2 regions of the Romboutsia sp. 1001713B170131_170501_G6 genome follow, and region 1 is predicted to be linked to the other one. Evidence: riboswitches for the same ligand, from Rfam matches in the RefSeq annotation. Region 1 holds a riboswitch; the other holds the start of a gene.
The links. A riboswitch is a leader RNA that binds a small molecule or an ion and turns the genes downstream of it on or off. The one in region 1 is predicted to bind lysine.
Positions count from the first base shown of each region.

Region 2: linked by a shared signal. The riboswitch ahead of I4U89_RS08985 (amino acid permease) and the one ahead of I4U89_RS06205 (Na+/H+ antiporter NhaC family protein) in region 1 are both predicted to bind lysine.

Region 1 covers NZ_JADPFC010000002.1:95,083-108,297, reverse strand. The annotation lists gene I4U89_RS06225 (mechanosensitive ion channel family protein) at 1-357, shown strand, start outside; gene I4U89_RS06220 (TVP38/TMEM64 family protein) at 536-1,129, shown strand; gene I4U89_RS06215 (metal-dependent hydrolase) at 1,167-1,703, opposite strand; gene I4U89_RS06210 (superoxide dismutase) at 1,902-2,594, opposite strand; lysine riboswitch at 2,782-2,957, shown strand; gene I4U89_RS06205 (Na+/H+ antiporter NhaC family protein) at 3,110-4,849, shown strand; gene I4U89_RS06200 (pentapeptide repeat-containing protein) at 4,980-6,170, shown strand; gene I4U89_RS06195 (PTS sugar transporter subunit IIC) at 6,219-7,268, opposite strand; gene I4U89_RS06190 (DNA-binding protein) at 7,667-8,239, shown strand; gene I4U89_RS06185 (hypothetical protein) at 8,334-8,513, shown strand; gene I4U89_RS06180 (response regulator transcription factor) at 8,775-9,446, shown strand; gene I4U89_RS06175 (sensor histidine kinase) at 9,436-10,656, shown strand; gene trxA (thioredoxin) at 10,777-11,091, shown strand; gene I4U89_RS06165 (NAD(P)/FAD-dependent oxidoreductase) at 11,108-12,001, shown strand; gene I4U89_RS06160 (alanine/glycine:cation symporter family protein) at 12,476-13,215, shown strand, end outside.
Region 2 covers NZ_JADPFC010000003.1:47,436-60,650, forward strand. The annotation lists gene I4U89_RS08975 (hypothetical protein) at 412-792, opposite strand; gene I4U89_RS15845 (hypothetical protein) at 1,000-1,122, opposite strand; gene I4U89_RS08980 (cell wall-binding repeat-containing protein) at 1,299-3,866, opposite strand; lysine riboswitch at 4,057-4,227, shown strand; gene I4U89_RS08985 (amino acid permease) at 4,504-5,970, shown strand; gene I4U89_RS08990 (LysR family transcriptional regulator) at 6,015-6,923, opposite strand; gene I4U89_RS08995 (nitroreductase family protein) at 7,145-7,966, shown strand; gene I4U89_RS09000 (DNA alkylation repair protein) at 8,015-8,698, opposite strand; gene I4U89_RS09005 (methylated-DNA--[protein]-cysteine S-methyltransferase) at 8,735-9,199, opposite strand; gene I4U89_RS16035 (DUF4269 domain-containing protein) at 9,522-9,662, opposite strand; gene I4U89_RS09015 (aminotransferase class V-fold PLP-dependent enzyme) at 9,759-10,907, opposite strand; gene yedE (YedE family putative selenium transporter) at 11,110-12,198, shown strand; gene I4U89_RS09025 (sulfurtransferase TusA family protein) at 12,182-12,400, shown strand; gene I4U89_RS09030 (DUF3343 domain-containing protein) at 12,402-12,641, shown strand; gene I4U89_RS09035 (4Fe-4S dicluster domain-containing protein) at 12,715-13,215, opposite strand, start outside.

The DNA of each region.
Region 1 (13,215 bases):
AATGGAACATTGTCAAATGGTAGCTTAATAAACTATTCAGCAAAAGAAGAAAGAAGAGTTGATTTGACATTTAGTGTAGGGTATGAAAATAATATACTACATGTTAAGGAAGTATTAACGGATATCGTAAAAAAACAAGATTTTATTTTAGATAATCCTAAACCCTTTATAGGTGTTAGTGCTCATAGCCCAAGTTCTGTTGATTTTATAGTTAAAGTATGGTGTAAATCGGAACATTATTGGGATATACATTTTAGTCTATTAGAGAAGGTTAAATTAAGATTTGATGAAGAAAATATAAGTATACCTTATCCACAAATGGATTTACATGTGAAAAAAGAAGATTTAGGTCTATAAATAAAAGCTAATACGGAAATTTATCTGTATTAGCTTTTATTTGTTTTAATAGATTAGAAGGAGGGGGTTAAAAGTTAAATGGTAGCAATTGTTATATGAAGTTTTAGTCAAAATATGATGAATTTAAGTAAAAATAGTGTATACTATAATATATAATAGACATAAGGAGAAATAGATTATGGAATATATTCAAGAATTATATCATTTTGCACAAAACTATTGGATTTTAACCATGATAATAGGATTACTAGCAAGCTTTATTGAAAGCTTTTTACCTATACTTCCTCTTATGGCTATAGTAGGAGCTAATGCACTTTTACTTGGGCTATTTGGAGGTCTTGTACTATCTTGGATAGGATCTGGTTTAGGTACTGCATTGCTATTTTTAATTATTAGTAGATATAATGATAATAAGTTATTTAATAAATTTAGAAATAAGAAAGTAGATAAAGCAATAAAATGGATGGACAAAAAAGGATTTAAGTTACTATTTTTTGCTTATTCTTGCCCCTTTGTACCAAGTTTTTTAGTAACAATGGCATCTGCATTTTGTAAAATAGATCCTAAATGTTTTATACCTGCAATGTTATCAGGAAAATTTATAATGTTTTTATTTATAAGTTATCCAATGAGTGATATAAAAGGTTTTATAAATAGCCCCGTTAAAATATTAGTATTTTGTTTATTAGTATTTTTATCATGGACTATAGGTAATAAAGTTAAGAAAAGTTTAGAGAATCATGAAAAAGATAATGAAACTGAAAATGTATAGAATATATAAAATAACCCATCTAATATTAGGTGGGTTATTAAAGTAATATATAAAATCTATATCCTAGTAAAAATATAACTATAAAATTTAAAGCTTTGCATATTAACTTTTCTGTTTTAGAATTAGTTTTTATAGGAAGAAAGGAAAAATTAATAGTTATAGGATAAAAAATTTCTATACCTTCCTTTGTTAGTAAATCTAAAACTAGGTGAGATATATATCCTACTAAAAATCCACAAGATACACATATAAATACTATATTACTATCTGTAGATTTTATTAAAAAATCAAAACTATAAGCGAGTAAAGATATAAAAATTAGACTATGTGTAAAACTCCTATGCCTAAATTTAGAACCAAAATATTTATATATAATAGGATATCTTTTACTTATATAAGACCCTCTCATATCAATATCAGGATATAATGAACCTATATATGCAAAATATGTGTATATTAAAAGTAAAATAACTTTATAAAATATACTATAATTATTTAAAAATGTTTTATATAAATAAGGTAGCGCTAAAAGTGCAAATATATAGCCTCCCTTAGAATGAGTTTCTTTTACCATTAAACCTCCTAGGTGATAGTATAATATTATTGATAGTATAATATTATTGATAGTATAATATTATTGATAGTATAATATTATTGATAGTCATATTTGTATTAATTATATAGTAAATTGTAAAAATTTTCAAAAACTATTTTTAAAATATAATTTTAAAAAAGTTGAATATACTTAAAATCTACAAATTTTTATAAATTTTTATTTTAAATTTTGAATATAGTTTTCTTCCGCCTTGCTCCAATTTATAATATTAAACCAATTATTTATATATTCGCTCCTTTTATTTTGATACTTTAGATAATAAGCATGCTCCCATACATCAATTCCAATTATAGGTTTTAAATTTAATGTAATAGGAGTATTTTGATTTTGAGTAGTTATAATTGATAGATTTCCAGAGTCATCAGATACAAGCCATGCCCATCCAGATCCAAATACACTTAGTGAAGCTTTATTAAATTCATTTTTAAAATTATCAAAAGATTTAAAATCCCTGTTTATAGCACTTTTTAATTTACCATGTAATTTCTTACTATTAGGAGACATTATCTCAAAGAAAAATTCATGATTATATACCCCTCCACCATTATCTTTTATAGTCTTAGCTATTTCACTAGGCAAACAATCTAGACAAGTTAATAAATCAGGAATACTACAAGCATAAAGATCAGGATATCCTTTTATAGCATTATTAAATTTATCTAAGTAAGATTTATAATGTCTATCATAATGTAAAATCATAGTCTCTTTGTCTATATAAGGTTCAAGAGAATCATAAGAATAAGGTAGAGGCCTTGGCTCTTTAGGGGTATATATTGGAGATAAAGAGAAAATATTTTGAGGATTAAAAAATGTAGTTAATAGTAAAGTTATAAATAAAAATTTTTTCATAAAATCACCTCATAATTAGTATGCTTACTATTTATAAAAAAATTTATAAAAGATATAATAATTTAGAAATTTAAATATAAATAGTAAAATTATTATGTATCATTTATAAATGATATAAAAAAAATCTTTTATACTTGAAAATAAAAATAAAGGTATATATACTATTAATAATAAAAGTGAATAAAATAAAAAGGGTAGAGGTTGCAATATTTAAAAGTACTAATGAGGAGTTAAGCGCGTAGAATCATTAGGAAAGGAAATATTGCCGAAGGGTATAACTGATGCTTTAAGGTTATATGCCTGGGGGTACATAGAATATATGTATCACTGTCACAATTTATTTTGTGAAGAGCTACATTTAAGAAAAATTTATACATAGGTATAGTTATATTGCTGTACCTAAAAAGTTAATATATAACTTTATGTAAAAATTTATAAGTCTTGAGTGTATACTCAAGACTTTTTTTATACCCTTATATTCACTATAGGCTAAACAATTTTAAGGGGGAATTTTTATGAGAATTAAGAGAAATTTTAGGGTATTATTAATGACTATTATAATTTTTATAGTGTCTATGCCATTAGTATTTGCAGAAGGAAATGATATATCAATTGTAAATGCAGAAAGACTTAAGATGATAACTTTAATACCACCATTAGTTGCCATAGTTTTAGCATTTATAACTAAGAATGTAGTAATATCACTATTTATAGGTATATTTTCAGGAAGTTTTATAATAAATATATCATCTGGAAATGTTATAGTTGCTTTTGTTAATGCATTTTTAGACATAGTAAATAGAGCGTTAAATTCATTAGCAGATCCATGGAATGCAGGTATAATACTTCAAGTTTTAGCAATAGGTGGAGTTATAAGCTTAGTAGCTAGAATGGGTGGTGCAAAAGCTATAGCAGAAAGTCTAGCTAAAAGGGCAAAAACTGCAAGAGGAACTCAGCTTACAGCATGGTTTTTAGGACTATTAGTATTCTTTGATGATTATGCAAATTCACTAATAGTTGGGCCTATAGTTAGGCCAGTAGCAGACAAAATGAAATTATCAAGAGAAAAACTAGCATTTATAATAGATGCTACAGCTGCACCTATAGCTGGGCTTGCTATAATATCTACATGGATAGGTCTTGAAGTTGGACTTATAAATGACGCATTTAGTGGTATAGGTGTAGAAGCTGATGCATTTGGAGTATTTTTAAATACTATACCATATAGGTTTTATAATATATTAATATTAGCATTTATAGTTATATCAGCAGTTTTAGCTAAAGATTTTGGACCAATGAGAGAAGCTCAAATTAAAGCACAAAGTGTTAATAAAAATAATGACAATTCAAAAAATGTTAATAATGATAATTCTGATTTAGAACCAAAAGAAGGTATAAAATTAAGTTCATGGAATGCAATAATTCCTATAGGAACATTAATAATATCTGCGCTAATTTCTTTTTATTATAGTGGATACACAGCAGCTATGAACTCAGATAATCAAAATCTAATACAATTATTTACTAATTCTCCATATTCATTTGATGCTATAAGAGAGGCATTTAGTGGAGCAGATGCTTCAGTTGCATTATTCCAATCAGCTTTATTTGCAAGTATTGTAGGTATAGTTCTTGGAGTTAGTAAAAATATACTTACAATTTCTGAAGCTATAGATGCTTGGATAGATGGAATGAAAGGACTTATTATGACAGGGGTTATATTAATACTTGCGTGGTCATTAAGTTCTGTTATAAAAGAACTAGGAACAGCTAAATACTTAGTAACATTATTATCAGGAACTCTGCCAAATTTTTTATTACCAAGTGTAATATTTATACTTGGAGCTATAATATCATTTGCTACAGGAACAGCCTATGGAACAATGGGAATACTTATGCCTCTTGCAATACCGCTAGCTTATTCGATAAATCCAGAGATGTCGTTTATAGTAGTTAGCACTAGTGCAGTATTAACAGGTGCTATATTTGGAGATCACTGCTCACCGATATCTGACACTACAATAATGTCTTCAATGGGAGCTGGGTGTGATCATATAGATCATGTTAATACACAGATGCCTTATGCGCTATTTACAGCCTTAATAACAGTATTATTTGGATACATACCAGCAGGACTTGGTATTCCTGTTTATATAGTATTACCAATAGCTTTATTAGCTACATTTATAGGTATACATGTATTAGGAAAGAAAACGTATGAAGAAGTTGATAATATTATTTATACTATAGATTAATTTTATTTAAAATAATAGTATCTATATTCTATAGAATAATAATTATAAATAAGATAATAATAATTATAAAAAAAGAAAACGTAAAATATATTTTACGTTTTCTTTTTATTTAAAAGCAAGGAGTTATTCTATGGGATATATAAATTTTGAAGAAGAAAATGCTGTATTGAATGAACAATTATCAAATAGAAAAAAAAATAACGAAGCATTTTATAAAGATGTAACTACAAAAACAATAGAATTAAACGATTATGATAATAATTCAAAATATAGTTATGCTAAAATTAAAGATAAACTAATTGGAAAAGATGGTATATTTGATGAACAAGATTTTTATGAAATAGTAGGACAAGACATAATTTGTGCTAAATTTAGAAAATGTAATTTTAAAAATATTAAATTCAAAGAGTGCACATTTGTAGGTTGTACCTTTAATGATTGTAATTTTAGCGGTGGAGGAGTTATATTTGAAAATTGTATATTCACAAAAGAAGGAAGCGAAAAACTACCTTCTCTAAATAAAAAAGACAACATAGGATGCAGTTTTTATAATTGTAATATATATGCAAAATTTTTAAATAGTGATCTATCATATTGTATTCTTGAAAAATGTAAAATTAATAACACAAGTTTTGAATTAACATATTTATTATCCTCAATTATAATAAATAGTGAAATTGATACACTTGAAATTGTAGATTGTGATCTTTCAGGTTTTAAAACTTCAAATACGTATATAAAAGATATAATGTTTGAGGATAAATTTACAACTAAGTTTGATGATAAAACATTTTTTGATAAAATTAAACCTAGAGTTAAGGATAAAAATGAGTATGAAGGGATATATATGACATATAAAACTTTATCCGAAAAATTTAAGGAAAATAACTTGAATAATAATTTTGGAGAATATTATTATATAGGAAAGTGCACGCAAAGAAAATGTGTTAAATTTATACCTAAAATAAATTCATATATATACTGGTTATCATGTGGATATGGAGAAAGGCCTTGGCTTTGTGTATTATCATCCTTAGTAATAATGATAATATTTGCATTTATATTTTTAGCAGTAGGTATTGAGTTAGATGGACAAGTTATAAAATATAGTTTAAGTAACATTAATACATGGAATCTAAAACAATTTATTAAAGATTTTAATGAGGTTATAAATTTAAGCGTAGGTATGTTTGGAGCTGTTGGGTTTAATAATTCAAAGCCCACAGAAGTAGCATATATGGTAGCAAATATTGAAATGCTTGTAGGAATCATTATGATGGGAGTAGGTATAGGAACTTTAACTAGAAAAGTTGTGAGGTAAACTATATAAAAAAAGAACGTAGATAATTCTACGTTCTTTTTTTATATATTATGCTGCAGAAGATTCTTCTGTTCCACGTATTTCATCAGCAGTCATTATTTTTGTATTTTTGAATAATGCATGTCCTATTAAAGCACCTATTATACTAACTATTATACATCCAACAGCAGCCATTAGAGCAGGAGTTCCGTTTTGACCAACTGCAACAGCGAAACCAGCTATAGGAGTTGCCATACCAGGAACACTTATTGCAAGTGGTGCAACATAAGAACTTACTAATGCAACTACAACACCTGATAATGCTCCACCTATGAAGTTAGTAACAAATACTGGTATTGGGTTAGCAGTTATTATATCTGATTGAGTTAAAGGTTCTATAGCAACAGCTATTGTGTCTTTCTTTGAACCAAATTTCATTTTTGAGAAGAATACGAAGTTCATGAAAGAAGAACCAAATACTGCTAATGCACCTATTGCCATTGGAAGACCTGTTAATCCTATTATAGATGTTAAAGCCATTGATGATAATGGAGCAGTAGCAACAACTGTTATTAATCCACCAAGTATTATACCCATTAATATTGGAGATGTAGTAGAAGCAGCTGTTAAAGCTTGTCCTATTTGCATTAATGTATCATTAACTATTGGATCCATGAATCCTGCTATTGCTCTTGTTAAAGGAGCAGCAATTAATATTATAACTATTAAATCAAGACCAGCAGGAGTTTTCTTTTCTAAGAACTTAACAACGAATGATATTAAGTATCCTGCAACGAATCCTGGAAGTATTCCAAATCCTGAAACTGTTAAACCAACTAATACAGCGTATACTGGAGATACACCTAATGCTAAAGGTACTAATATAGCAGCAGCTACACCACCTAAAGAACCGTTAGCAGCTCCAACTTGCTCTAAGAACGATACACCGAATTGTTGTCCAAATAAAGAAGCGTGAAATGCTTCAACTAAGAAACTTGCGCAAGCAGCACTTGCTAATGCACCCATTGCTTTCATTCCGTGAGGTGCTTTGTAACTAAATAATGTGAATAATGCCAGTACAACTAATAATAATGCTGTACTCGTAAGTATTTGCATCATGCTAATTTTCCTCCTAAATATATAAATGTAATGTTTTTTTCTTAAGGTACTGTTTTCCTTAATGTCATATTCGATTAAAGAAATCTTAAGACAATTTTGATTATAAAGCACATTTCGACAATTGTAAATAGTTTTGTTAAAAAAATGCTAAAATTAAGAGAAAAATGTATTATTATTTTAAAATATATAAGAAAATATCCAGCAAATGTTAATTGAATTTTAAAAAATAAAAATAACAACTTTAAATGGGATTGAATACATAAAATATAATAAAAAAATAAATTATTATTTTAAAATACAATCAAATATATATATAAGCCATATTACATAATTTTGTCTAAACAAAACTCTTATGATAATATGTAGGTATAAATTAACTAAATTATAAGGAGAAAAAAATGACAGGAAATGAAAGAATAAAAATATTTATGCAACTACAAAATAAAAACTTAAAGTTTCAAGATATAGCAAATAAGATGGAAATAAAACCACAAACATTAAGAAGCTACTTAAATAAAAAAGGATATAAATTAACAAATGGAAAATATGAATTAAAAGATGGTATAAAAGAAGATAAAAAACAAATAGAATTTAATGAAATCAAGAACACAAAAATAGAAAAAAAGGAAAATGTAAAAAAAAATACTACTAAACAAAGAAAAACATCAAATCCTAAAAGAGATAAGAAAGTAAATTTAACACCTGAAGATATGGACAAGTTATGTGAAGTATATGATTGGTACTTACAAGTTAGAGATGTTAAGGCAATAAAACCTAAGACAAAGACTTCTAAAAAAGACATAGCAATAGAAGAAAATAATATAGGGGAGTTAAAATCAACTAGTATAAGAGTGGACAAAAAAATATGGGAAGAGTTTGAAAGGCTATGTAGTAATTCAAGTTTTACTAAACAAGAAATAATAACTCAAGCATTAAAAAACTTTTTAAAGGAAAATAAACATTTATTATAAAGAGTTAAGTATACAAATAAAAAAGAGGGAATTGAAGTGAATAAATAGTATTTATATGATTAATAATAAGGTTAAATAAAAAGGGGTGGTAAACATGAATGAAAATAATTACAATAAAAAAGATATAGACTTTGAAAAATTAAACTCAACATTAGCTAACCCTGATTTTGCAAATTGGTACTATAATGAGTTTATGGTAAAAGATAATGTAATTTCTATTGATGAATTTGTAAATATAATAAATACTTATAATTCAAATAATATTCAAAGTTAATAAGTCAGGATTTAAATAGACATTCCTATATTATACAGTATTAAAGATATAAAAGTTATATACATTAAATATAAGGAAAAATAAAACTATGATCAAAAATGATGAAAAACCTATTGTTAAGTTTACATTATAAGCTATACAGTAGGTTTTTTTATTTGGTGACTGTAAATGTTTTAAAAATGTATATATGTATTGTATAATTATTTATGTTATATATGAAATTGATAGTAATAAGCTTAGATTAAAATTAAGGAGATTAGTATGAAGGTTTTAATTGTTGAGGATAATTCTAAACTTTTAAAAAGTCTAGAGGAAGAGCTAAAAAATCATTTTGAAATAGATTCATGTAGTTTTGGAGAAGAAGCTATATATAATATTAAACAAAACATATATGATTTAATTATACTAGACTTAATGTTGCCTGATATATCAGGATTAGATATATTAAAGTCTATAAGAAAAGAAGGTATAGATACATTAGTGCTTATTTTAACTGCTAAAGAAAGTTTAAATGATAAGGTATCAGCCTTTGAGATAGGAGCAAATGATTATTTAACAAAGCCATTTTATATGGAAGAATTAGTAGCAAGAGTATATGCAATGTTAAGGACTAATGGAAAAATAAAATCTAATAATAAAATCGTATTTAAAGATTTATATTTAGATACCAATAATAAAACTGCATCTATAAATGGTGAAGATTTAAATCTTCAAAATAAGCAATTTAATTTACTTGAGTATTTTATAATAAATAAAGGAACAATACTTTTAAAGGAACAAATATATGATAGAATTTGGGGAATTGATTCAGATGCTACTATAGAAATAGTTGAGGTTTATGTTAGTAACCTAAGAAAAAAGCTTAGTAAGTTTGGATATGATAACTATATAAAGACTAAAAGAAAAGTAGGATATATATTTGATGATAAATAAAAGTGTATTTAGTAAAACTAAAAATTCCTTAATAAAAATAAATATAGCTGTAGTAGTAGCTTTTCTTATAATATTTTCTATATTTATATATTCTTACTTTAAAGGACTTACATATAGTAATATAGACAAAAATCTTAAAACTGAATTAGAAAATATAACTATACAACTTAATAATAGATCTATATTTTATCCAATAGTATTAAAAGATCCAAGTAATATGGTATATGTTTATGAAGGGAATAGAATAAGATATTACACAGAAAATGGCTATTTTAATGAATTATTACCAAAATCTAAAAATAATAAGAATGATACTTTTTTTACCTATACTGAAAATGGATATACTTTTAGAGAATTAAACATTAATATTGGTAAATATAAAATACAAATAATAAGAAATATAGATTCGGAAATAAACTCATTAAAACAACTTATATTTGTATTTATAATAGGAGTATTAGTAGCTGTAATAATAACATATTTCGTAGCGCTTTATTTAACTAAAAAGGCATTAATACCAATAGAAATTGCTTGGAATAATCAAGCTAAGTTTGTTCAGGATGCATCTCATGAGCTTAGAACGCCAATAGCCATAGTGTCCTCAAAGTTAGAAAATTTACTAAAACATCCAAATAGCACTATATCTGATGAAGTTGAATCTATAGCTGATGCTATGAAAGAAACAAGAAGGATAAAGAAAATGATAAATGATTTATTATCATTGAGTAAAGAAGATAGTATTAATGATATTATAAAAGAAGATGTAGATATAAATATAATGATAGATGAGATAAGTAAAATTTATGTAGATATAGCAGAGATTCAAGAAAAAGAATTTCATACTAACATTAAATTAAAGAATAAAAAAATATTTACAGATAAAAATAAGTTAAGACAGTTATTATTAATATTTATAGATAACTCTTTTAAATATACAAAAAGTGGAGATAGTATATCAATAAGTGCTTATGAACAAAATAGCAATATTATAATATCTGTAAAAGATACTGGAATGGGTATAAAAAAAGAAGATATAGACTATATATTTGATAGATTTTTTAGAAGCAATAGTATAAGGCATAAGGACATAGATGGTTCAGGAATAGGATTATCTATTGCAAAAATGATTGCTATAAATCTTGGCATAACAATAACTGTAGATTCAAAAGAAAATGAGTATACAAATTTTAAACTAACAATACCTAAATAAACAAATTGTTTAGTGATATATATGGGGGGTATATAAATAGTATAAATTAATGTTACAAATAATAACTATATTGTAATATAATTCATATTATAGATAAGAGAGTATTTAGGAGGTAAGAAAATGGCTAAAATCATAAAAACATCACAATTTAAAGGGGAAGTAGAAGAAAGTAAAGGAGTAGTTGTAGTAGATTTCTTTGCAACTTGGTGTGGTCCTTGTAAAATGTTAGCACCAGTATTTGAATCATTAGGAAATGAAATGGATGATGCAAAATTTATAAAAGTTGATATAGATCAAAGCTTAGAAATAGCTCAAAAATTTAATATATCTACTGTACCAACAATGATGATATTTAAAGATGGAAAACCAGTAGAATCATTAGTAGGATTTATGCCAAAAGAAGCAATTGAATCAAAAGTTAAGTCACATTTATAAATGATAGGTGGTTAATATGAGATATGATGTAGCAATAATTGGAAGTGGACCAGCAGGACTTTCTGCTGCAATAAATGCAAAAATAAGAAATAAAAATATAATAGTATTTGGAAATGATAATTTAAGTAATAAATTAGTAAAAGCTCCATCTATAGATAATTATCTAGGATTTTATGAGATAAGTGGAGAAGATTTAAAAGATAAATTTAAAGAACATATAGAAAGTATGGATATTGAAATAGTAAATAAAAAAATAAATAACGTATATGCTATGGGAGATTACTTTGCTCTAATGTCAGGGAATGATATGTTTGAAGCCACTACAGTTATACTTGCAACAGGAGTAGAGTATGGTAAGCCAATAAAAGGTGAAGAAGAATTTTTAGGTAAAGGTGTAGGATATTGTGCAACATGTGATGCACCTTTATATAGAGATAAAAAAGTAGCTATAATAGGCTATAATAAAGAGTCTGAAGAAGAAGCTAATTTCTTAAGTGAAATAGCATCAAAGACTTACTTTATACCTATGTATAAAAGAGAAGGTCTTATGAGATCTTCAGATGGTTTAGATAGCTCTATAGAAGTTATAAATGATAGACCTGTTCAAATACATGGAGAAAACTTAGTAAACAAAGTAGAATTAAAACAGCAAGACATAGATGTAGATGGAGTATTTGTAATAAAAGATAGTGCTTCGCCTAAATCGTTAGTGCCAGGAATAGAGACAGAAGGACCTCATATTAAGGTAGATATTAATATGAATACAAGTATAAATGGATGCTTTGCAGCAGGAGACTGTGTAGGTAAACCATATTCTTATATAAAGTCAGCTGGTCAAGGTCAAATAGCAGCATTAAATGCAGTAGCTTATTTAGATAAATTAAAAATAGAACAGAAAAAGAATAGCTAATAAAAATACCTTAAGTTTAACTTAGAGTGAGAGCGCTTAGATTAAAATCTAAGTGCTTTTTTTATGCCATGGTTCAATACATTTATTATAAAAAAAGCTTTTATAATAAATGTAGATATGATACAAGTTAGTATTAATAATTTAACTATAAAATAATTTACTTTTTATACAAAATATAAAATAAATTGACATAATGAAGTAAAATTAAAAGCCACCTAGAAAAGTTAGTAAAATAACTAAAATCAATGGTTTAAGTTGAACTAAATTTATTGTAAAATTAGAAATTTGCAAATGTTAAATTTAATTATGCAAAAAATGACTTGAAAAGTATTAAAAATATAGTTATAATGAATAAAAAAGAAATATTGATTCAAAAATATTTATTAGTCAGTAATTTTTTGAAATATATAATAACATTTCAAAAAAACGGCAATTATATAAAAGTATTTATAATTAATTTAGGAGGGATTGAAATTGGAAAATTTAAATAGCTTAATAGTAAGCATTAACGATTTTATATGGACATATATATTAATAGCCATGCTAATCATACTTGGAATTTACTTTAGTGTTAAGACTAAGTTTGTACAGTTTAGATATTTTAAAGAAATGTTTAAACTTTTAGGGGAAGGCGCATCTAAGGAAGGAAAGAAAGAAGGACAAGTATCGCCATTTCAAGCTTTTTGTATAAGTACAGCATCTAGAGTTGGAACAGGTAACATTGCAGGAATTGCTATGGCTGTTGTAATTGGAGGGCCTGGTGCTATATTTTGGATGTGGATAACCGCATTAATAGGTTCTGCATCAAGTTTTGTAGAAAGTACATTAGCACAGATATTTAAGATAAAAGACAAAGATGGCTTTAGAGGAGGACCTGCTTATTATATAGAACAAGGTCTAAATAAAAAATGGATGGGAATATTATTCTCTATTTTAATAACTATATGTTTTGGATTTATATTTAATGCTGTTCAAGCTAATACAGTTTCACTTGCATTTAATTCAGCCTTTGGTATTGATAGATTAACTATAGGTATAATAATTACAATACTTACAGCACTAGTTATATTTGGAGGAGTTCATAGAATAGCTAAAGTATCTGAGATAATAGTCCCAATATTTGCAGGACTTTATATATTAGTAGCATTATTTATAGTTGTAAAAAATATAGGTGAAGTACCAAATATACTTAAGCTTATAGTTGAAAATGCATT
Region 2 (13,215 bases), on a different contig from region 1:
TTGCCTAATATTTCTTGATGTGTTTGTCAAGTCTTACTAGATAAAAAAACAATAACTTTTTTTAGTAAAAAGTATTGACTTTTTTGTTTTTTAGCACTTTATTTTACTTTGTATAAGCACTATATGTAGTAACACAACCTCTATTTTATACCATATATAGTGTATATTCAAGCTATTTATATTCACTTTTCTTATACCCCTTGATACCACCTAATTCTAGCTTAAATTTTATATTTTTCAGTAAGTTTCCTTAATTTTTTATATATTTTTTTGATAATTTTATAACGTCTCGATGTAAATAATTGAATAAATATAAAAGTAGCTATAAATCATATTTACCCCAATTTTTGTATAAATAAAATTTATTTTATACTAAAAAGACACCTATATTACTAATTAATATAAGTGTCTTTATATTCTATATCCTAAAAATAAACAAGAATCATGATTAGAAATACTATCCCATACATTAAATAAATTGTCATATAAATACTTATAAGAATAGACTTTGTATAATTTAGAATAAGCTAAAATTATCCCCCATTGATAAGTTCTATATACATTATTTCTATGTATATATGGTTTAATATTCTCTTTATTATAATACATGTATTCTTTCTTTAATGACGTTTTAATTTCTTTTAATATTTTCATAGCCCCCTTTTGATTTCCCTGTGATATGAGTTTCATACCTTCATTAGATCTTGAAATATAATAATCTATATTTTCAATCATCTCTTCTTCTGAAACTAGCCTTTTGTCAAATTCTAAAACAATACTTTGGTTAAACATATGAACTCACCTCTTTATTAATATAGTTCTACAAATTTAAACAAATTCCTTTTAATTAATTTATTTTTTTATTATCTTTGTATTTATTATTTAAATTCATAAAAAAACACTAACTTTAATAAGTTAGTGTTTTTTTATGAATTTAAATAGATACTTATATAGACATATAATACTTAAATTATATACCTTTATAAATACCTATTTAATTTATTTATTTCCTTTTCTTTCTTCTCTTTTTTCTTCAAACTTTTCTTTTTCTAATTTCTTCATAGCTTTTTGTTGAGATTTAGCTTCTCTTTCTTCTGATGTTATTTCTTTTTCTAAATTCATTTTAATATCTCCTAACTATAGTTCTTTAAATGCTTTAATTTTTTTTATTTGAATTAAACTTTATATACATATATATTAATTTTATTCCCATATTTTTACATACAAAACAATTGTGTTAGATTTTAAACAAAAAAAATACTAACTTTACTTGTTAGTATTTTTTCTAAAGAATTTAGTTATTTGTTTAATATATCAATTATTTGACTAAATGAATTTTCATTTCCATTTCCACCAATTTGAGTTACTTCATTTGTTTCTTTAGATGATAAAATTTCTTTTTGCTTCCAATTTAAATTACTTCCAACTATTACAATTGGAGAGTTTTTCTTAGCTGCTAATACTCCTGCTGATAGGGCGTCAATTAAATCATCTTGTTTATTTATGCCATCTTTTGCTATAAGTATGTCTTCTAGATTTTTTTCTTTATAAAAGTTCTCTAAAATTAAAGCATTGGTTTCATTTCTATCATCTCCACCTATTCTTTTATAATTAGGTAATTTAGTTGTTATATCATTAGATATAGTACTTTGTCCACCTATAACATAAGATGTTTGTATATTGTTTTGTTTAATAAACTTATTAATTTTATCAAAATTTTCATTTTGTGATGTTAGTATTATCGGCATATTCTTATTGGCTGCGACAGGTGCTATACTAACTGCATCTGCTAATCCTTTAACTCCATTTACAACAGCTATATTTGATATGTTACCTAATCTTTTAGCTATTTCTAATGATGTGTCATATCTATCTATTCCACTTATTCTATTTACCTTAAATCCATCATATTCAAGCTCATTTACTATATTATTCGATACTGAACTTGTACCTCCAATAATATATATATTTTTAGCTTTTAGTCTCTTTATCTCTTGTTCAATATTATAATATAAGCTGTCATTTGGTGTTAGAAGTATTGGCGCATTTATAGATTTTGCAAATGGTGTGGCTGAAAGAGCATCTGCTATAGAACTTGAATTTACTAATACTACATTATCAGAAGTATCCCAACCTTTTTGACTTATCATTATAGATGTTTCATATCTAGTTTCTCCTACCATTTTACTTATAACTACTTTAGGATTATTTGAGCTTACCTTCATTATCCCAACAGCTTTTAGAGCATTTTCTACTGTTTCTTTTTCACTTGCTGTTTTAGCTTTTAATAATAATACTTCTCCTAGATGATTAAAATCTGATTGAGAATATAAGCCTTCTGTAAGTGCATCATAGAAAAGTTTACCCATTTTTTCTTCTCCGATACCTTTAACATTAATACCATATTGTGTTCCACCTTCAGATATTAGGTAAGCTAATTTATTTATTATACCACTATTTTCATGTACGTAATCATTGTCACAGCTATCATTATGTACATGAGACCTTCTACAGATTTCCATATTATCTACATTATCTATATCTGGGTTTTTCATGCTTCTTAAGTATCCATATTTTGAGAAATCTTCTCCTATAGTCCAATTTTTGCTTGATTTATAAGTATGTTCTACTAAAGTACCAAAAATATCTCCATATGCTTCGTTTATAGCGCCTGATTGAGATACATAATCTAAATTAGCAGTATGTCTTACTACTGAATGAGTATATTCATGTCCAATTACATCTAATGATCCTGCAGAATCATAAGTTGTTGAGTTTTCATTTCCAAAAACTAGTATATCAACTCCATTTACTAGACTGGAAAATGCATTTCCTGGCTCATTTACATTTACAAGTAATTCTGGCTTACTTCCCTTTCCATCTAGCCCATCTCTATTGTATTTATTTAAATAAAAATCGTAAGTTTTTCCTACATGGTAGTTTGCATCTACAAACTTTCCATCGCTCTTTTCTAGTTTTGTGCTAAAATATTTTATATCATTATCCATGCCATAAGGAATTTTATTTTGATAATAATATTGATAAAAATATTGACCTTTTATATCTAAAGTTTTTATAGGTTTTGATCCTCTACTTAAATCTATAAAATAATACCCGTCTTTAAAGCCTGCTTCACCTTGTCTATGTATTACTTGTATTTCTCTTTCATCTCCAAATACACCTTTTGCTTTAATTTTTTCTGATTTGATTATATTGTTTGTATTTTCGTATTGATTTATTATATCTCCACTGTTAGCATCTATAAATACAATTTTATTATAAATTGTTTTTCCTATTATATTTACATCTACTTTGTATGCAAGTTTATATTCTTCTTTACTTTTATATAAATATAACTCTACTTTTTCATTTTTATTTAATTCATTTTTTAGTTCAAGTTTTTCCTTTGCTATCTTAAGTGCATCATCTTTAGTTAAAGTCGGATTATAGTTAAATCCTTTTAATGTCTTTGATGTTGGCTCTATATATCCTGAAATTGATTTTATATTTCCGTCATAATCTACACATCCTACTAAATCTGAACCATAGATAGGCATATTATTTATATACTGTTGAAGTCTTACTATAAACTGAGAATCATTTTTATCATCTTCTTTTGATTTGACTTTGAAAGTAGAAGTTTTTTCTACATTACTTAAATAATTAATTAGGATTTGTTGAGGTGATATACCTTCTTTTTTCTCTTCCTTTATATTACCACTTACTACAAATGGTTCCGATTTTTCTATAGCTTTTTTTAATTCTTGTTTTTGCGTATCCTCACTTGCAAAACTCAAACTAGTTAGATTTATAGTTATTAAACATAGTGTCGTTATGCTTGCTATGATCTTTTTTAATAATGTCACTTGCTTTCCCCCTCAATTTTCTTTATTTAACGCTTTTGCTCCTTGTTATATTTTTACTAACTATGTTAACTCTATTTTAACACTTGCAATTATTATTAGTAAACTTATTATTTATTGTTTTTGTACAAAATCTAACCTTTTCTATTGACTTATTTTTTATTTTGGTTATAATTTAAAACAACAAGTAGATAACTGAGATAGAGGCGCGAAATTTAAGAGTAGTATTATGGAGGTAAGCTCAATGAAATAATACAAAAGGAAATTTCGCCGAAGTAAATAGTTAATGGCTTTGATACTATTTGCTGGGCTTATGTAAAATATGCATAAGACTGTCACATTTTTGTGGAGAGCTATTTTCAATGAAAACGTACGGTACGTTGTATTTTTTGTATATAATTTACGTATTTTTGTCATGGGTATAGTCTCATGGCTTTTTTTGTATACAAAAACCTTATGTAAACCTAAAATTACTGATAACTTATATAAGGTATATCAATAACTCAATAATATAAAAATATATCTGAGTAACCGTCGAAGTCGTTAGCGACATAAACTAATCGCATTTTTATTGTTAGATAAATTTTATTATCTTAGTTACTTACTTATGGAAAATTTACACCATAAGGAGGATAATCAAATGAGTGAACAAAATCAAGAATTAAAAAGAGGATTAAAAGCAAGACATCTAAACATGATAGCACTAGGTGGTTCTATTGGAACAGGTATTTTTCTTGCAATGGGAGATACTATCCATCAAGCAGGACCTGGCGGTGCATTAGTTGCATATGGTTTAGTAGGCATTATGGTTTATTTCTTAATAACAAGTTTAGGTGAAATGGCTACTTTTATGCCAATTTCTGGATCTTTTAGTTCCTATGCTACTAAATTTATTGACCCAGCACTTGGGTTTGCACTTGGATGGAATTACTGGTACAACTGGGCTATAACAATAGCTGCTGAAATGGTTGCAGGTTCTTTAGTTATGAAATTTTGGTTCCCAAACATACCTGGAATTTACTGGAGTTTATTATTTTTAATAATAATTGTCGGATTAAACTTTCTATCATCAAAAGCCTACGGTGAGTCTGAATATTGGTTTGCTGGTGTTAAAGTTGTTACTGTAATTATATTTTTAATAATAGGTGTGTTAATGATAGTTGGTATAATGGGTTCTGATGAAATAGGATTTCATAATTATTTTATAAAAGATGGACCTTTCCATGGTGGAATAAAATCAATCTTTGCCATTTTTCTAGTTGCAGGATTTTCATTTCAGGGAACAGAACTTATAGGAGTTGCTGCTGGAGAAAGTGAAAATCCAGAAAAAACTATTCCTAGGGCTATAAAATCCATATTTTGGAGAATATTAATATTTTATTTAGGAACGATAATAGTTTTAGGTGCTATAATACCTTTTACACAGGCTGGTGTTTCTGAAAGTCCATTTACTATGGTATTTGAAAAAGCAGGTATAGCTGGAGCTGCCTCTCTTATGAATGCGGTAATATTAACATCTGTATTATCTGCTGGAAATTCTGGTATGTATGCATCAAGCAGAATGCTTCACTCTATGGCTAAGGATGGACTTGCTCCAAAGCTATTTGCTAAGACTAATAAAAGAGGTGTTCCTGTAAATGCTTTAATATTAACTACTATAGTTGCATCTTTTTGTTTCTTAACAGGTGTATTTGCCGAAAGTACTGTTTATGTTTGGTTAGTTGCTGCATCTGGCCTTGCTGGATTTATAGCATGGGTTGGAATAGCAATATGCCATTATAGATTTAGAAAAGCATATACTCATCAAGGTAATAATTTAAAAGATTTAAAATTTACTGCTAAATGGTATCCTTTTGGACCTATACTAGCATTAATAATGTGTATAGTTATAATAATAGGTCAAGGTTATTCTTGTATTAAACCAGATGGCATTGACTGGAGTGGTTTAATAGCTTCTTATATAGGTATACCTCTATTTTTAAGTTTATATATAGGTTATAAAATTAAGCACAAGACTAAACTTATCCCTCTTCACAAGGTTGATTTAACTTATAATGAAGATAAAAATTTAGATAATATAGAAAAAAAGATCCTTGAATTAAATTAATAAACATAAAAAATGTAACTCCTTTAACTTAGGAGTTACATTTTTTATGATGAAGTTATATAATTTCTATCAACATATTCTAATATATAATCTCTAAATAACTTTGCTATTGGAGGTATATATGAATTTTTTAAATAACTCATATATATTATTCTTTCCTTAATAGTTTCTTTAATATTTATTTTAGATAGTGTATTTATATTGATAGTTGGTGAATCGGGAACTACTGAAATCCCTGCTCCAGCAGATACTAATCCTTCTATTACACTTCCTATATTAGCTCCTTTTGGCTGAATTGATATTTTAGGGGTATACCCTAAAGCATCAGTACAAGAAAGAATCCTATCTTTACTACCTTCACAAAATGCTATAAAAGATTCATTTTCTAATTCCTTTAAAGATACCTCTTTTCTATTGGCTAGTTTATGATTCTTTGGAACTATTAAGACATATTCTTGCTTTTTTATTGGTATAGATTCTATATTAGCATCCCAAATAGGTTCTGTATGATTATCATAGAAACCTATATCAATTTTTCCCTTTTTTAAGTCTTCTATTATTTCAGTTACAGACTGTTGGTTAAATTGAAACTTTGCATTAGGGTTATCATTTAAGAAATCGCTTATTATAAAATTCATAAAATAAGCTCCAACTCTAGATGTAGAGGAAATAGAAACTGTCCCTGTAGTATCACTAACCATTTCATCTAACTCCTTTATCCCTTTTTCAATCTCTACTAATGCTCTCTCCGCATGAACCAAAAATATTTTTCCAAACCTAGTTAGTTTGACATTTCTACCACTCTTTTCAAATAAAGGAACTTTTAGTTCTTCTTCTAACTTTGCTATTGATTTACTTAATGCTGGTTGAGTAACTAATAATAACTTTGAAGCTTTAGTAAAATTTTCAGTCTCAGCTACTGTCTTAAAATACTCCAGTTGTTGTAGATTCATCTTATCCTCCTTTTTATAACTTATTAAATCTATAACTAAAAGTTATATGTTTATGAATATTTTAAATTAGACATAGTAGTTATAACAGTGCTATAATCACTATTATTCTTAATAAATATATTTGTATTTTCTTATGAATTTTATTTATTAGTATACCAAAGTAATTAAGAGATATAAATTAAATTTGAAAGATATTATATAAATTAAAGGGAGTGTTGGTTATGATGAAAGTAGATAAGGATCTTTGTATAGGATGTTCTCTATGTGTTAAAGATTGCATGGTTAAAGATATTGAACTTATCGATAAAAAAGCTCATATTAAAAATGTAGCTTGTTTTAAATGCGGTCACTGCGTGGCAATATGTCCTAAAAATGCAGTATCAACTGATGATTATAATATGGATGAAGTTAAAGATTATAATAAAGAAGAATTTTCTATAGATGCAGATAATTTATTAAACTTTATCAAGTTTAGAAGAAGTGTAAGGCACTTTAAAAATCAGGATGTAGAAATAGAAAAACTTTCTAAAATTATAGAAGCAGGGAGATTTACTCAAACAGCAAGAAATGCACAAGATGTATCTTATATTGTAGTTAAAGATGGTATAGAAATATTAAAAGAAATGTCTTTAGAAAGATTAAGTGATATGGGTAAATACATGCTTGCTAACTTAACACCTGAAACAATGAATTTAAAGTTATATGCCCAAATGTGGGTAAGAATGTATGAAGAATTTAAAGCAAACCCTACTGGTAGGGATAATTTATTCTTTAATGCTCCTGCTGTAATACTTGTAGTTTCTGATAATCCTGTAGATGCTAGTTTAGCTTCCTCTAATATGGAACTTATGACTAATGCTCTAGGCCTTGGAACTTTCTTTAGTGGATTCTTTACAAGATCTGCTGAAGGAAATAAAAAAATTATGGACTTCTTAGGCCTAAATGAAAATCAAAAAATTGTAACTTGTATGGTTATAGGATATCCAGATGTAAAATATCAAAGAACAACGCCAAGAAAAGAAGCACAAATATCTTGGAAATAATATAAGCTAAAAAATGGGCTATATTAAAACAAATTAGCCCATTTTTTACTATCTCTTCATAGATTTTATTAAGAATTTTCTTTCTTTGTCAACCTTTAGAGACTCACATATTTTCTGAAGAGATTTATTGTAAGTAAAATCATCAAGATTATTATTATTTAAATATTCTAATGTTATATCTTCAAACTTTACATAACATACTGATACTGCCCATGCCACAGCCATTTTTACATAGTATCCATTATGATTTACTTTGTCTAATTCTTTAAGCACTTTTCTAATATATTCTTCATCAATATAGTAATTAAGTAACATTACTACTGCAAATCTTACCTCATATTCCTCTTCTGAGGATAAATATTTTTTTAGAAATTCCCATACTATTTCTTTATTTTTATTAGCTATTTTAAGCCCACTAGAAAAACTATCACATACAGACCAATTATTTATTTTAGGAATAAAGTTTTTTATATATACTAGTATTTCTTCTATATTACTATCATTGACATAACCTATTACCATACCTTGTAGCATAACCTCTTCAAAATGTGTATCATTAGCATTTTTTAGATATTTTCTCCAATCTTTTTTAGCTATCTTCTTTGCGATTTTCCTTAAATGTAAAAGTCTAACACCTAATATATTATCAACTCCTGGTATTAACCTTGAAGAAAATTCTCTATACTTCTCTTCTGATAGTTTCAAAAGTTCATCTCTAATTCTTTCGTTCATATATCCCTTCTCCATATACTGTTAATATATCTTTATTTAATTATTCTTTTCCATATCTAATAATTGTTTTTTTATATCTAGGCCTGCAGCATAGCCAACTAAACTTCCATCAGCACCTATAACCCTATGGCATGGAATTATTATTAATATAGGATTTTTATTATTTGCCATTCCCACTGCCCTAGCTGCTGTTGGCTTACCTATTTTTTGAGCTAGTTCTTTGTAACTATATGTTTTACCATATGGTACATCTTTAAGTTCATTCCATACTCGCTTTTGAAATTCTGTGCCTTTAAGAGAAAGAGGTACATCAAATTCTATTCTGTGTCCTAATAAATACTCCTGAAGTTGCTTTGCTGTTTCTTTAATTAATGGTGTTTCTTCAATATTCATATCTTCTAATGATAGCTTCTCTGCTAGATAAAGATCTGTTATTCCTTTCCCATCTTCAGCAATTCCTATCTTTCCAAGCTTTGTTTCATAATAAAAAATATTTTTCATATAAACACCTCATTTGTTAATTTGCATATGTTATTTCATAATCTACTATACAATACTTTATATAATATTTATATAATAAAAAATTCGCTTCGCTCAAGCTACTGCGTGGGCGCTACACTTCATGTCGTCAACGACTTCGTCCGTTGCTTTAGCGACGTGTCGGCGAAGCACTTCAAAATGTCTTTTTTACGCTCTGCAAACTGATAGTTATTACTTAAACTTCAATAGTTATCCACAGTTTTTTAAGTATCATAATTTCCTTAATCGTAAAAAAGTTACTATGCTAAAAATAAGCATAATAACCTCTTTATATTTCTCTATACTAATATTGTTTTAAATTTATTAAACCATCATCAGAGTATTTTTCTAATTCTAGTAAACTTTCATATGGATTATTTTTTAATCCTAGTTGTTTATCAAAAGCTGGTTCTGTTTTTAACCCACTCTTTTTTAAAACTATTATGTCATTTTTTCATATATTCCTCTTATTTAGATCTTTAAATATAAATTGATTTTAAAACAATTATCCATTTTATTAAATAATACTATAAAACATAAATTATCTATCCATCCATATATTTTTTATACAATCAATAATATAATCTATTTCTTTTTCTGTGTTAAAATATCCAAAACTAAATCTAACTGTACCATTAGGAAAAGTTCCTAATGTTTTATGAGCGGAAGGTGCACAATGAAGCCCACTTCTAGTTGATATACCATAATTTTTATCTAACATATGACACACTATCCCATTATCAATCTCTTTAAAATCAAGAGAAACTACTGAAGTTCTATTTTTAGTGTCTATCTTTCCCACTAACAAACTTTTATCTATTTCTTTTATTCCATCTATAAATCTTTTAGTTAATAGTATTTCTTTTTTATGTATATTACTAATATCTACCTCTTTTATATATTTTAAAGCTCTATTAAGTCCAAATATCGCTGGTATATTTAAAGTTCCACTTTCATATTTATCTGGCATGTAGTTTGGTTGTACTTCCTCTTCTGATAAACTTCCCGTTCCTCCTTGTATTAAAGAATCTATATGTTTAACTAGTTCATTATTTATTAAAAATCCACCTATACCTTGTGGCCCTAGAAGTCCTTTATGACCTGTAAAACATAGTATATCTATATTATTTTCTTTCATATCTATGTTTAATACTCCGCTAGTTTGAGCACTATCTAATATAAATACCTTATTGAATCTTTTGCATAGATTACCTATTTCTTTTATAGGCATAACTGTTCCACATACATTTGATGCATGATTTATAATTATAGCTTTTGTATTTTCTCTAATTGATTTTTCTATATCGTTTAGTTTTATTTCACCTAAAGAGTTACACTTAACTTTTGTAATTGTTATGTCGCTTAAAGAATTCAAAGGTCTCATAACTGCATTGTGTTCCATAGAAGAAACTATTACATTGTCACCTTTTTTTAGTAAGCCTTTAATTACTATATTTAAGCTAGTTGTAATATTTGGTGTGAAAACAACATTTTCAGGTTTATCAAAATTGAATAATTCACATATTAACTCTCTAGTTTCATATAGAACATTTTCTGCTTCATAGGATGATGAATATGCACCTCTATTTACATTACAACCTACATTATTTATATAATTTAACATAATTTCACCCATTAATGGTGCCTTTGGATATGATGTTGCTCCATTATCACAATATATCTTATTCATTTTTTCCCCCTAATTAAATATATCTTAAGTTTAATATATCATTCATTTTTATTACTTCTATATTGTTTTTATCTATCATTTACATGAGTATTTTAGAATTTTTCTATACTACATTTTTACCTAATTATCTACAAAATGGCTGTGCTATACTTTGCGTGGAAAAGTATTTTGTATTTAACAATTTCATATGGGGGTATTTTTGATGAAGGAAAAAAGAAACATCATTATCGGTGGAGCTATAATTGGAATTATATCTGTTTTATCCGTACTTTGTGGAAATCCAAGGAATATGGGAATATGTGTAGCTTGCTTTATAAGGGATATTGCAGGTTCATTAGGTCTTCACAAAGCTGAAATAGTTCAATATGTAAGACCTGAGATTATAGGAATGGTGCTAGGTTCTTTTATTTTAGCACTTGGTAGTCGTGAATTTAAGTCTCGTGGTGGCTCTTCTCCATTTATAAGATTTTGTCTAGGATTTATAGTAATGATAGGAGCATTAATGTTCTTAGGTTGCCCTACTAGAATGGTGCTTAGACTTGCAGGTGGAGATTTAAATGCTTTATTTGGTATAGGTGGTTTTATAGTAGGTATACTTATTGGTATAGTTTGCCTACAAAAAGGATTCTCTCTTAAGAGAAGTTACAAACAAACTAAATTAGAAGGCTTTTTATTTCCAGCTATAAATATTGTATTATTCATTATGCTAATATCATCTTCTGCTTTATTGTTATTCTCAAAAGAAGGTCCTGGTTCTCAGCATGCTCCAGCTTTTATAGCTTTAGCAATAGGGCTAGCCGTTGGAGTTATATGTCAAAAAACTAGATTGTGTATGGTTGGTGGATTTAGAGATTTAATATTATTTAAAGATTGTTATTTGTTATTAGGATTTTTAGCTATGCTAGTAGCTGCTTTTATAGGGAATTTAGCTTTTGGATTCTTCACTCCTGGATTTACCGATCAGCCAGTAGCCCATACAGATGGTTTATGGAATTTTTTAGGTATGGTAGTAGCAGGATGGGGTTCTGTATTATTGGGTGGTTGCCCTATGAGACAATTAATTTTATCTGGTGAGGGAAATATTGATTCTGTAATAACTATATTTGGTATGCTTATTGGAGCGGCTTTTTGTCATAACTTCCAATTAGCATCTTCTCCAAAAGGACCTACATCTAATGGTCAAATAGCTGTGATTGTGTGCTTTTTTATACTTGGAATCATTTCATATTACAGTTGCAAGGCTGATAAAGATATAAAAAATAAATCAAAAGGAGATGTTAGTATTGGCTAAAAAAATAGATGCTAGAGGATATTCTTGTCCTCAACCTGTACTTATGGCTAAGAAATGCTTAGAAGAAAATCCTCAAGGTATAGAGGTTTTAGTAGATAACAATGCTGCTTGTCAAAATATAAAAAGATATATGGAAAACACTGGTTATAAAGTTTACATAAAAGAAATTGATGATGAATTTATTGTAGGATGTGATAAATAGTATGAATTACTTTGCTACATTTTTTACTCACTCTGGTGCTATTAAATTCTCTAGATTTCTAACTAAAAGTGGTATAGCAAACGAATCTTCTCCAGTTCCCAGAAAGTTAAGCTCTAACTGTGGTATTGGAGTTAGCTTTTCTTATACAGATGACATAAATAAAATTTATATAAAAGATATAGAGAAAATTTATTTTATAGATTGTAATGGGTACTCTTTGTATAAGGATTTTGATGATTAAATAACTTTATAAAAGCTGTAGGTAAATTTATTTTAACACAACTTTACCTACAGCTTATTTTAGTTCAATATATTTATCTTAACCAATCAGGATTACCTGGTACAAAAGGTCTCTTGCCAAACTTTTCTTTATATTCATCAAGAGCCTTTTTTATAAGTTCTTGATTATTTTTAAAAGTGTCTACTTCTTTTATAGTTTTTAGCTCTTGTGCAAATGGACATACTGATATGCACATCCCACAATCTGTCCCCATATACAACCATTTTATGTAACAAGTTTCTTGCTCTATTACCCACGAATCTTTATCTGGTTTATTGGATAAAGATTGCGAAGGACAAAAGTGTGCACACTTGTTGCACAATTTACAGAAGTCATCTAACCCAAAATCTATTGGATCATCTACATCTAGCTCTAAGTCTGTAGTTACCACTCCAAGCCTTATTCTTGAGCCATACTCTTTAGTAGTTAAAATAGTATTTCTTCCTATTTGTCCAAGTCCAGCATCTTTTGCCACTCTAACTGGCATTAGTAAATAATTTGAGTCCATATGATTTCTAGCTTCATATCCTAGATT